DNA from 2 places in the Alkalihalobacterium alkalinitrilicum genome. Region 1 is predicted to be linked to the other one. Evidence: riboswitches for the same ligand, from Rfam matches in the RefSeq annotation. Region 1 holds a riboswitch; the other holds the start of a gene.
What was found. A riboswitch is a leader RNA that binds a small molecule or an ion and turns the genes downstream of it on or off. The one in region 1 is predicted to bind lysine.

Region 2: another riboswitch for lysine. It lies ahead of BK574_RS18735 (transporter substrate-binding domain-containing protein); the one in region 1 lies ahead of dapA (4-hydroxy-tetrahydrodipicolinate synthase).

Annotation. Positions count from the first base shown of each region.
Region 1 is NZ_KV917368.1:2,054,456-2,060,609, forward strand. It holds gene BK574_RS09500 (YbgA family protein) at 1-917, opposite strand, end outside; gene BK574_RS09505 (hypothetical protein) at 1,229-1,792, shown strand; gene BK574_RS09510 (YhcN/YlaJ family sporulation lipoprotein) at 1,844-2,551, opposite strand; gene BK574_RS09515 (aspartyl-phosphate phosphatase Spo0E family protein) at 2,831-3,007, shown strand; gene BK574_RS09520 (YhcN/YlaJ family sporulation lipoprotein) at 3,229-3,819, opposite strand; lysine riboswitch at 3,989-4,176, shown strand; gene dapA (4-hydroxy-tetrahydrodipicolinate synthase) at 4,271-5,158, shown strand; gene BK574_RS09530 (DMT family transporter) at 5,256-6,154, opposite strand, start outside.
Region 2 is NZ_KV917368.1:3,839,404-3,845,557, reverse strand. It holds gene BK574_RS18750 (ABC transporter ATP-binding protein) at 1-364, opposite strand, end outside; gene BK574_RS27640 (hypothetical protein) at 747-899, shown strand; gene BK574_RS18745 (amino acid ABC transporter ATP-binding protein) at 982-1,704, opposite strand; gene BK574_RS18740 (amino acid ABC transporter permease) at 1,701-2,378, opposite strand; gene BK574_RS18735 (transporter substrate-binding domain-containing protein) at 2,429-3,232, opposite strand; lysine riboswitch at 3,340-3,521, opposite strand; gene BK574_RS18730 (M20/M25/M40 family metallo-hydrolase) at 3,730-5,385, shown strand; gene BK574_RS18725 (hypothetical protein) at 5,572-6,154, opposite strand, start outside.

The DNA.
Region 1 (6,154 bases):
TAAGGTTCAAAAAATGTTTGGTCTAGCATATATTCATTTTCAAAACGATACGCCCATGCCTTTAAAATACAAACGACACTACTTAAGGGAATTTTTTTCTCCTGGTATTTTTCTAACATTTCTAAAAAGTACTCTTTTTCTTTTCCCGATAAATGAGGTGAAAAATATCCAAAAATATGGTGACATACATTAATATTCGAAGTAAAGCGAGGAACTCGGCCAAAAAGCTTAAATAATTCCTCTTCATAATAATGAAATAATTCTTCAAGTGGTCGTTTTTCTTTATTACTTAAAATACGACCTAGGATTTTTAATCTTTTTTGATTGTAAGCCATAAATAAATATTTATTCTTTTTATGAAATCGATTGAGCTGGTCTATTTGCTGAGTCGCTTTTATTTTTTTGAATTCAGTAGTTGTAAATAATTTCGTTAGATAGTGTTCACGGATTTTAAAATTTTTAAGTCTACCCTCATCTTCAATAGCTGTATGTGGAAAAGCCAATAATACATTAGAAGTAAAGGCTCCACTTCCTGTCCGAATGGTTGGAGACTTTTCCAAGCCTGAATACACTTTTACATCTGTAATTCCACAACTGGGTGAACGATTTTTTAGGATAAACCCATCAACATCTGGTAATTCTTCTAAAAATGCGTGAGCAAACTCCTCCATCATTTTTGTTAAATCTTGGCCTGTTTTTGGTTGGACAAGACGATTCTTTTCTCCATCAGCAATAAGTCTAATAACCTCCCGCGGCGTCCCCAAACCTATTTCAACTTCTGGACAAATAGGAATAAACTCAACAAACGGTTTTAAATTATGAACGGTTTGATCGGATAGCTTGTCGCCATTATAGCGACAAGGCGAAAATTCAATACATTTACTAACAACCACTATTGGCTTAATAAATTCCCTCATTGCATCCTCCATCCACTTTCATAAAAAATTATTTTGTGTAATCCATTTTTATTGCGCTAAAGTTTGTAAAACGTCGGATTCCTATTCTACAACTACATTTATTAATGAGCTTGAAATCTTCTAGTGCTAAAATCTTTTTTCAGTATGTATAAAATTGTACTGGAATTAGGATAATAATCGAAGAAGAAAATAACAATTAAATGGAAATATTATTCATCTGTTGAGTGATGAACTCATTCACTTTAGAAGGACATGTAACTAACCTTGTAATTGTCTTTAATGTTTTTAACAAAGGAGGGGTGTTATTTATCATGAACAAACATTTTTTTATTTGCGTCTTGCTCATTAGTCTACTTACAGCTGTTGGCTGTCAAGATCGACCTGAAGAGATTACGCAAAGCATTGAAAAACAACAAATGCAAACATCTGATGGTATCGAACCTATCCATCCATCTAACAAAGACCAAAATAAGACGAGACGTGATGTGCAACAAACGACTGTTTCATATGCGGAGGAATTTGGGTTCTATTTAAACCAGCTTTATATTCATTTAGAGAATTTAAATGATTTATTTTACACAGATAATCCAACTGAAAACGATGCTAATGAAGCAAGAGAGCATGTTCGTAAAGCACAGGATTGGAGTGAATACATCCTCAATCTAAACTATCCAGACGAATTTGAGGCTCTTCGTAAAGTACATATAAGTACCCTTATTGAATTAGAGTCGCTTATGACAAGCTTAGAGAATATGGATGTTAATAACGATACTCATTTCAGAAGAGCTCGATTATATTATGAAAACAGTATCATAGCCTTAAAATCAATGGAACGCGAATATAAAGGTGTACTTGAAGAATACGGAATTAAATAATTATGGTGGACAAGGCACCTTCACTATTTATTAGTGAAGGTGCTACACCCATTAATTGTCATAAAAATTATGTCTAATTTCACTTAATTGTCCACCTATTCCTTGAAACGGTTCTCCAGTGTCGCCGCCCTCAACAATTGCCCTAATTCGGTTTACATTTCTACGGTCTGTAGCGATGCGTACATTCTCAAGCTCTACTTCTTCAGCAATCACCTCTTCAACTTCACGTATAAGCTTAGGACGATTTTGTTCTGCCGATTCAATACCAATGACTAACATACCGTCGTGTGTAAAAATATATACATCCTCAATATTTTCAATTGCCATCAATTGTTGGCGTACTTGTTCTTCTTTACTGATGTTTTGATGATTTAGATCTATTTTTTTTCTTTTTAAATGTGGCTGGTCACTTAGAATGTATTTATCATCTAGTGTACCAGGAGCATTATTATAAATTCTTGCCCCACTCCGATTGGTCCCTTGACTTTTAAAGCCTAAATTACGTTCACTCGTATAGTACATATTATCTTCTGCAATAAGGTGAGCTCGATCCGTTCTGCCTTTTGGTGTGCCATCGGGTACCATCATATCACTAACAGGGCCTTCTAAATGTCTTACTCGATGTGTACCGAAACCACTAAACCCCTCATCTCGAAAATGATTTGCCCCCATAGGATGCTTTTGTTCAACTACACCACATCCAGAAACAATTGTTAAAATCAAAAGAAGCATGACAATAACCAAGGTTCTTTTTTTCATCCTCATTCTCCTTTCTACTTACTGATAAGTTGTGTAATTCTTATGGATTTCATGAAGAGCAGTTAACGGAAATTGTTTCAAAAATATACGAGATTTGTAATTGCAAACAACCATAGTTCTTGTCGATTCATTTCTTATTTTTAGTGTTCATGACTACTTTTAGGGAATGTGTTTCATTTCTAATAAAAATACGTATAATTGTCGTTGTGTGAAAAATAAAATTTAGACTGTCCCCAATCGGAGGCAAACAATAGATCATTTACACAATTAATATAAAAAATGGAGTGGAAGAAAATGTTATCTTATGCGATTGAACGAAAAAGAAACCAGATGGTTATATTAGCTGAAAAGTATGGTTATACTTCAGAAGCCACTGTAAAATGTAGTCAAGAGTTGGACAAGCTTTTAAATTTAGCTCAACAAACATCATCTATTGAAATAAAAATCGCAAAGTAACTTACCAATTTTTGTTTGTCTAATCTGATCACTATTAATGGTTATAAAAAAAGGAATAATCACACTGTGTTGATAAAGTTAAACCAACATGGTCAACTTGAAAAAAAGAGACTTATTTGAAAAGAGCCTGATAAAAAAGTGCCAGGTGTGCTCAAACACATCGTAGTTTTTACCGTACTCTAATGTGATTGAGGTGTCTGGACACTTATTAAATCAGACTTTTAATTTATTACTTTACCTCTCTCAAATGGCCGTTGAAGAATCCTTCCAAAATCTTGTAAATAGTTTCGAGCATCAATTCCTTCCTCATACGGCGCTCCATTTCTTAAAGTTTCAAGTTGTCTTTGAAATTCTGTAAATGCTTCATCATCATTGATTACACGAACTTCTGCATCATTAGCAACTTGTTCATAAACAGTTTCTTTTACTTTATTTTCAATATCCTCGTTCCAATCTTTTGTCGTATACACCCCAACTAAAATAATTCTACTTTGAATATATACATGAGCATCTTCCACTTCTTCTAATTGCAAAATTTGTCGAGTGAGAGGTCGATTACCTGTCGTCAACTCAATGTAGTCGACATTGTCTGTTCTCGTATTTGTTCCATGCCCTGTATTACTTCTAGAAGTAATTAATTGTCTACTTTCCAATGGGGTTCTCCCATTAATCGCCATTTTGGGGTCCAACTCAGGAACTTGTTGCTCTTCCTGTATTAATTGTTGATCTTGTGCGCCCATCCCAGGTGTACAACCTGTAATAACGACTATAACAAACATACATGTCAAAAAGCAGAAACATACTTTTTTCACGGTACACTCCCCTTTCTTTTATTATCCTGTAATTTTTATCTTAATATTAATCCTGTAAACTAAAGGAAAATAATAAAACTAAAAGAATTTTAACGATAACCATTGCAATCAATTCTACAATTTGTTAATGTAGACACAACAAATGAATATTCTTTACTTCTTAACACGAAGTGAGGATAGAGGTGCAAAGACCATAAGTAAGCAATGGGAGGAGGATGAGCTCTTTTGATCATTGTTGAAAGGGGGATTTGCCGAAGCCTAAAGTGCTCATATCGCTAAAGGCTGGTTCTGTATTGAATAAATGCAGGACTGTCATATAGTACCTAGTACCACACTATATGGAGAGCTATCTTACGCAGGAACAAGATCTAATTGTCATTCCTAGCAACAATGAGCAGCTCTCATTGTTGCTTTTTATTGTAATCAGAAATGCACTAAGGGGGAAAATATAATGAATTTTGGAAAAGTTTTAACCGCGATGGTAACACCGTTTGATGTATATGGCAATATCGACGTTCAAGCTACAGAACAATTAGTAAATCACTTAATTTCTAATGGAACGGATGGACTTGTTGTAGCGGGCACGACAGGGGAATCACCAACATTATCAACCGAGGAAAAGCTAACCTTATTTAAGCAAGTTGTTGAAATTACAAATGGTCGAGTACCAGTCATTGCTGGTACAGGATCTAATAACACTGCAGAATCGATTGAATTAACAAAACAAGCAGAAGAAATTGGTGTCGATGGTATCATGCTCGTTGCCCCTTATTATAATAAACCTTCTCAAGAAGGGTTATTTCAACATTTTAAAGCGATTGCGGAACAAACAAAGCTACCTGTAATGATCTACAATATTCCTGGACGTAGCGCAGTCAATATTTCAGCAGACACTACAATTCGATTATCACAAGTTCCAAATATCGTTGCTACAAAAGAAGCTAGCGGTAATTTAGAAGCGATGGCAAAAATTATCTCTGAAACAGACACTAATTTTAGCTTGTACAGCGGAGATGATAGCTTAACATTACCAATTTTATCAATTGGTGGAACTGGAATCGTTTCAGTATCATCTCATATTATTGGAAATGAAATGCAAAGTATGGTCACTAGTTTCTTAAAGGGTAATATATATGAAGCTGCTGAACAGCATCGCCAATTATTACCGATTATGAAAGCTTTATTTACAGCACCAAATCCAACACCTGTTAAAACAGCGTTAAATATGAAAGGAATTACTGTCGGCTCAGTTCGTCTTCCTCTTGTACCATTAACAGAAGAAGAACAACAGCAACTGCAAGCAACTATATTCCCAGAAGTATCCTACAACGTAGGGTAAAAAAGAAAAGCGGAAAAACCATTGTAGGTCTCCGCTTAACATCTTCATCTTATGAAAAACCGATGAGCGACATTGTAAAATGTCGTTCATCGGTTTTTTAACCCGCCTTTTGAACGGCTTGCTTTTTGTTATTAATTTTTTTCCTGATGTACTCATCAATGAAACCAGTTCCTAATAAAACACCTAGCACAATAAAAATAAAGCCTGTCAATTGCAATAATGTAATTTTTTCGCCTAACCATAGCGCTGAAAAAACTAATCCAAAAAAAGGCACAAAATTATTGAAGACAGCTGTCTGACCTGCCCCAAGTTGATGAATTGCCGCATTAAATAGAAAATGACCAAGAGCTGTCGCTACAATCGATGAAACTAAAAATATTCCCCAAATCCACCCCGTTAGTTCGAACATCTCCTTCGTCCCTGTTGGTTCAATAAAAAGACTAATAATAAACATGAAACTAGAACCGACTACAAGCATAACAGCAGTCATCACTCTCGAATCAAGCGTATTCGTTCCTTTCTTAATATAAATAAAAGAAACTGCCTGAACGAACATCGCCATAAAGATAGCAACATCACCAGAATTCACCGCTGTAAAACTTTCCCCGCTTTGCAAAATAATCGAACACACCCCAAAAAATGCGAGCACGATTCCAACAACTCTTAGTCGTGTTAACGAATCCTTTAGCATAAATGACGCCAAAATGGACGTTGTCAGCGGCAATAAGGCTAAGATTAATGCTCCATTCGAAGCGGTCGTTGTTGTTAATCCCCATGCTAAGAGAATATGGTGTGAACTCACTCCAAAGATCGTTGCTATGAGAATATACTTCCATTCTTGTTTCGATATCTTTCTTAGTCTTTTTATTAAAATACAAACAGAAAGCGCTACGACGCCAGCTAGTAATACACGTAAAGATGTCATCGTAATAGGGGGAAAGACTTCAACGAGCATCTTAATAAAGACGACATTCATCCCCCAGGTAACCATTACCA
Region 2 (6,154 bases), 1.8 Mb from region 1:
TTGCACGGGCCATTAAGTCGCCTGTACGGTTTTTTTCATAAAAAGTCGGCGTCATTTTTAAAAGGTGTTTCATAAAGCGAAACCTCATAATTCTTTCAATTAAATAAGCCCCGCCAAACAATTGGTACATCCAAAAATAAGTGATGATATAACTGACAACGATGAGACCCCCATAAAAGAGAATTAACTCCCATAAACGCTCACTAGTCATTTGCCCAAAGTGAATATCATCTATTGCCATTCCGATTAATTTTGGAGGAATAACATCTAAAAAACTAACAATAATTAATAATGTTATGGCAACGGTATATCGCTTCCAATATTGCTTAAAAAACCAGCCTAATTTCCAAAGAACTGAAAACACAAATATATTCCTCCTCTAAATCCGTAAAAGCGCAAAAAAGGCACCATGCTTGAGCGCACGGTGCCTATAAAAGACATAAAAATAACGTACGTCACGAAATTGTGACCTACGCAGGAATCAATACATACGAGTACATTTAGCAATAATAATAACTTATACTTCGTACTGGCGGGTCACATCATATTCAAATAAAGTTGTTTTTGTAAATACAATTAATTGCTTCATATCGTAACCCTCCGTTTCCTGTATATTTGCATTTATAAGTGTATAATTTTCCAATAATTGTGTCAATCGATTTTTTAAAACTTAATATTTTTAGGCAAAATAATTATTATTTTCTTAGTAAAAACTAAAGTTCATTCAAAAGCATAGGAGGATCATCGTGAATCAACCGAAAACAACTATTACTGGTACAAATATTGAAGAAGTTAAACAATTAAATGCACAATCAGGCCTCACGTATAACGAAGCGAAAGCACTGTTAGCCAAACAAAAAGGTTTTCTACAGAACAATAAACCAAGAAATGAAGGCTGATTTTCGCAAGCATTGAAAAAGCACAGTTATCAACAAGAACTGTGCTTAATAATGCTCAAAAATTTTACTTATTGCTAGGCTTTTATAAAATTTTATTAAGAAAACGCTTCGTTCTTTCATGCTTAGGATTAGCAAAGATTTCACTCGGATGGCCTTCTTCGATTATATGACCATCCGCAAGCATAACGACACGATCTGCAACTTCTTTAGCAAATCCCCTTTCATGCGTAACAACGACCATCGTCATTCCGTCTTTAGCTAAGTCCTTCATCACTTGTAACACTTCACCAACAAGCTCTGGGTCTAATGCTGATGTTGGTTCATCAAATAAAATAACTTCAGGTTCCATCGCTAACGCTCTAGCAATGGCCACACGCTGTTTTTGTCCACCTGACAGTTGATCTGGATAAACGTTTGCTTTATCAGCTAAACCGACTTTTTCAAGCAGTTGCTTCGCTTTCTTTACTACTGCATCCTTGCCTTCTTTTTTTACAAACAAAGGAGCCATCGTTAGGTTCTCAAGAACAGACTTATGCGGGAATAGATTAAAGTGCTGAAACACCATGCCTACACGTTGCCTCACTGTATTAATGTCCGTCTTTTTTGGGTCAATTCTCTCATCATTGAGGTAAATTTCCCCTCCATTTGAAGTTTCAAGGAAATTCAAGCAGCGTAACAATGTACTTTTACCAGAACCACTCGCTCCAATAAGTACGACAACTTCACCTTTTTCTATCATTAAATCAATACTTTTTAATACTTGTAGATCACCAAATGATTTAACGAGATTCGTTACTTTAATCATGCTGCTTTCACCTCTTTTGAAACGTCTAATTTATTCTCAATTCGATTTAAGATCTTCGTGAAAATTAACACAAGAATTAAATAATACATTCCGACTACAAAATATGTTTCAAAAGGCATGAAGTTTTCCCCTTGAACTTGTAAGGCTGTATTGAATAAATCAGTAACCGCTATATAAGCGACTAATGAAGAGTCTTTCAAGCCAATAATAAACTGATTCCCTAGTGGAGGGATCGCTCGTTTCAGTGCTTGAGGAAAAACAACTTTCCTCATTGCTAAAGGATACGACATCCCAAGGGATCTTGCCGCTTCCATCTGACCTTTGTCAATCGATTGAATCGCTCCTCGAAAAATCTCAGCTATATAAGCACCTGAGTGTAGTCCAAGCGCCAATGCTCCAGCCGTAAAATTATCAAGTAGAATAATGTTTGAAATTCCGTAATATAAAAACATAATTTGGACAATTAAAGGCGTTCCTCGAATAACACCAATATAGGCATCCGCAATTATATTTAATATTTTACTAGATGATATTTTAAATAAAGCAAAAATAATTCCAATGACGGTTGCAATGACTAAGGACACCGCTGTAATACCGATCGTAATCCAAGCCGCATTTAAAAACGATACACCGTGTCTAAGGAAAATATCTAAAATACTTTCAAAAAAGCCCATATCATTTCCTCCCTCCTATTAAGAAAAAAAGGCACGTGAATCACGCACCCTTATTTCATAATGTTCTCATCAAACCATTTCATACTGATTTCTTCGTACGTTCCGTCTTCTATCATAGAAGCAATTGCTTCATTTATTTGATTGATTAATTCTTCATTACCCTTATTTACAGCAACCGCGATTAAATCTTCATTTAATAAGTCACCAACAGGCTTAATATCTAACCCACGCTCATTCATCGCTGATAAACCAACAATTTTATCAGTAATGACTGCATCAATTCGGCCAACCGCTAAATCTTGAAGTGCATTAACATCACTTGGATATCCTTTAATTTTGTCAGAGATCTCTTCAGCCATATCTCTCCACGTACTCGATTGGATAACACCGATCGTTTTACCAACTAAATCATCAGTAGATTGAATTTCCTCTTCCCCTACATTAACAAACACTTGAGCCCCAGAAATATAGTATGGGTTCGTAAAGTCTACTTGTTCCATTCTTTCCTCTGTTGCCGTCATACTTCCGATAATAGCATCATAATGGTTCGCTCGAAGTCCTTGAATAATTGTCTCCCAAGGGTTGGTTACAGGATTAGGTTCAAGACCAATACGTATAGAAATCTCTTTTCCAATTTCCACATCAAATCCTGTTAATTCTCCATCTTTAGTGAAGTTTAACGGTGGATATAAACCACTCATTGCAAATGATAGCTGCCCATCATTGACTAGTTTCACTTCTGCAGTTGTATGTTCTCCACTAATTTCTGTTTCTGCTGGTTCCGTACTTGAACCGCATGCACTCATTGCCATCATAGCAATCGCAGCAACTACTGCAAATAATCCTTTTTTCATCATATAGCCCCCTAATAATTTCTAAAGTAAGTTGAAGGCAGATTTGGACATAAAAAAAACACCATGATAATTATACGGTGCCAAGAATTTACCCGCATCTAGTAACCTTCTAAGATAGCTCTTCACAACCACTAATAGTTGTGACAGTTCTGCTTCTATTTGAAAGCAGCCCCAATTTTTATGTACAGGCTTACATAAAAATTTCGGCAGTTTATCCTTTCATTTGTTCTCATCGATTACCTTATCTCAAACAAAATTACTCTTATAAACCGCGACCTCTACCCCATCCGTTATGATTGATGAGGATTTATATTTAGTTTTACGAAATAATTATTAAGTAAATAAAGACATTATTCAAGAAAAGTTTTATGGAAAGATTTCCTTGGAAATAACAGCAGAAAAACAACTTGACTTCCAACCTTGTTTTATTATATCAATAAATAGATATTATATTAGATTAATATTTATTCAGTATATGATAATGAAGGAGTGCCTTTATGTTATCTTGTCGTGATGAAGTTTTATTTTTAACAAATCAGCTTGTAAATATAGAAAGTATCGTAAATTCAGATGGAGAAAAAGAAATTAGTCAAGCCATTTACACCTTAGTTTCCTCTTTTCCGTATTTTATTAAAAACCCAACATTTGTGACCAAGCAAAAAACAATAGATGATGAACAAGAAAGGTATAATGTAATTGCTTTTGTTAAAGGAACGAAAAAGAAAAGTGATAAAACGGTCATTTTAATGGGACATATGGACACAGTCGGAATAGACGACTTTAATCAACTCAAGGATAAGGCTTGTTACCCAGAAGAGTTGATGAAAGCACTCAAAACAGAAGATCTCCCTCCTATGGTAGAGAACCATTTAAACTCAGGAGATTACTTATTTGGTAGAGGCGTACTTGATATGAAAAGTGGTGTAGCGAGTCATCTATATCTTCTAAAATATTACTCTGAACATCCTGAGGAGTTAGAGGGAAATCTCCTTCTTGTCGTAGAATGTGATGAAGAAGATGGCTCTCACGGGATTTTATCAGCCTTAAAAGAATTAAAAAGCTTAAAAGATGAACATCATTTTGATTATGTTGCTGCTATCAATTCAGATTTTGTTTCGCCTCGTTATGAAGGAGATGTGAATCGGTATATTTATAAAGGTACAGTTGGGAAATTACTCCCTTCCTTTTTTATCACTGGTGCCGAAACACATGTAGGTTCATGCTTTGAAGGAATTGACCCGAATTTTATTGCAGCAGAGTTAACGAAACAAATTAGTTATAATCCAGAATTATGTAATGAAGCTTTCGGTGAAACGACAGTACCTCCTGTTTCATTAAAACAAATGGATTTAAAACCAACATACACCGTACAAACGGCTCTTTCTGCTTATGTTTACTATAATTTCTTTATCCATTCGTGGTCACCAAAAGATGTATTATCGCTATTAAAAGAACAAGCTGAAATCGCCTTTGACAATGCTCTAAAAGAATTTAAGAGCAAATACCAACAATTCAGTCAAGCAAGTAATCAACCTTACTTTGAATTCCCATGGAAACCTAGAGTATTTACGTACGAGGAAATGAATCAACTCTTAATCGAAGAATACGGTTATGAGTATGTAAACCATATGAGTGAATTTAAAGAAAAATTATTACTAGATACAGAATTAGATACGAGAATGTTTGCAGCAAGAGTAGTTGAAGAAGCATGGAAATGGATGAGTGACCGAAGTCCTGCGATAATCCTCTTTTACTCTTCTTTATATTCTCCTAGAATTGAAGTGACAGGGAAGAATGAAAAAGAAGAAAACTTAATTCATTCACTCGAACAAGCCATTACTGACATCCAACCCGATTATGACTATCCTATAGCAACAAGAAACTTTTTCCCGTATATTTCAGATATGAGTTTTGTTGCTTTAAGTGATGATGAAGATGGGATTAATGCTGTTTCTAACAACAATCCGAGCTGGGGCACAAAACATTATGTAAACTACCAAGACATTCGCGATATTAATGTCCCTGTCATTAATATTGGTCCTTATGGCTTTGATGCCCATAAACAATACGAACGAATGGAGTTAAAATATTCACTTGAAATCGTTCCTAATTTAACAAACAACGTTATTCAGAACTTGTTAGTATCTAACTAAAGGAGTAAATAACTTATTTTAAGCCAAAAGACGAGTAGCCTTTTTTCCAGACTAGTCGTCTTTTCAGTTTTTCTATATGGATATCAAAACAAACCAAAGAGGCTAACATTTAAGTTAGCCTCTTTATACTTATTAGCCAACCCCTCGAACTGCTTCTATCCCAAGGGATCTGCTAATAGCCTTAACCTATTTGTTCATCTCGGCTAAGAAATCGCCAAGGAGGTCATCAATACTCTCTTCTTCCTTCTCTTGTTCTTCTTCAACGGATGAGGCCATCTCTTGTTTTGCTTCATTCCAATTAAAGTTATCCAAGTCATCGTCAAGTTCATGATCATTGAACGTTTCTACAGCTTCTATGTCTTCCAACTGATTATCTTGACGATCTTCGAAGGGATTATCTAATGGAGTAGTTCCATTCTCGACTTCTTGTAAATAAAGGGCTTCATCTATATCTAATGCATTACTATTTAATGCTGCCAAAATGGATGTTGCTCGCATGGGATCTACAAGTAATTGATAAACAATACTTCCTAACATCGCTTCTGAATGCGAATGCTTCAACCAATTGCGTTGTTCTTTACTTAATGGTTTTGGAAGCGGAATCGTTAAGGTTTCTCTTTCTTTCGCCAACGAGTTGCTTACTCCTTCTAAAGCAAATTGAGCTATTTTGCTAGAGAAGTTTCTTCTTTCCGTTTCCTTTAACTTTTGTAATTGTTTTATAATATGTTCGGGTGTATCAGAAGGAAGGCGAAACGTAATTGCCTGTCCT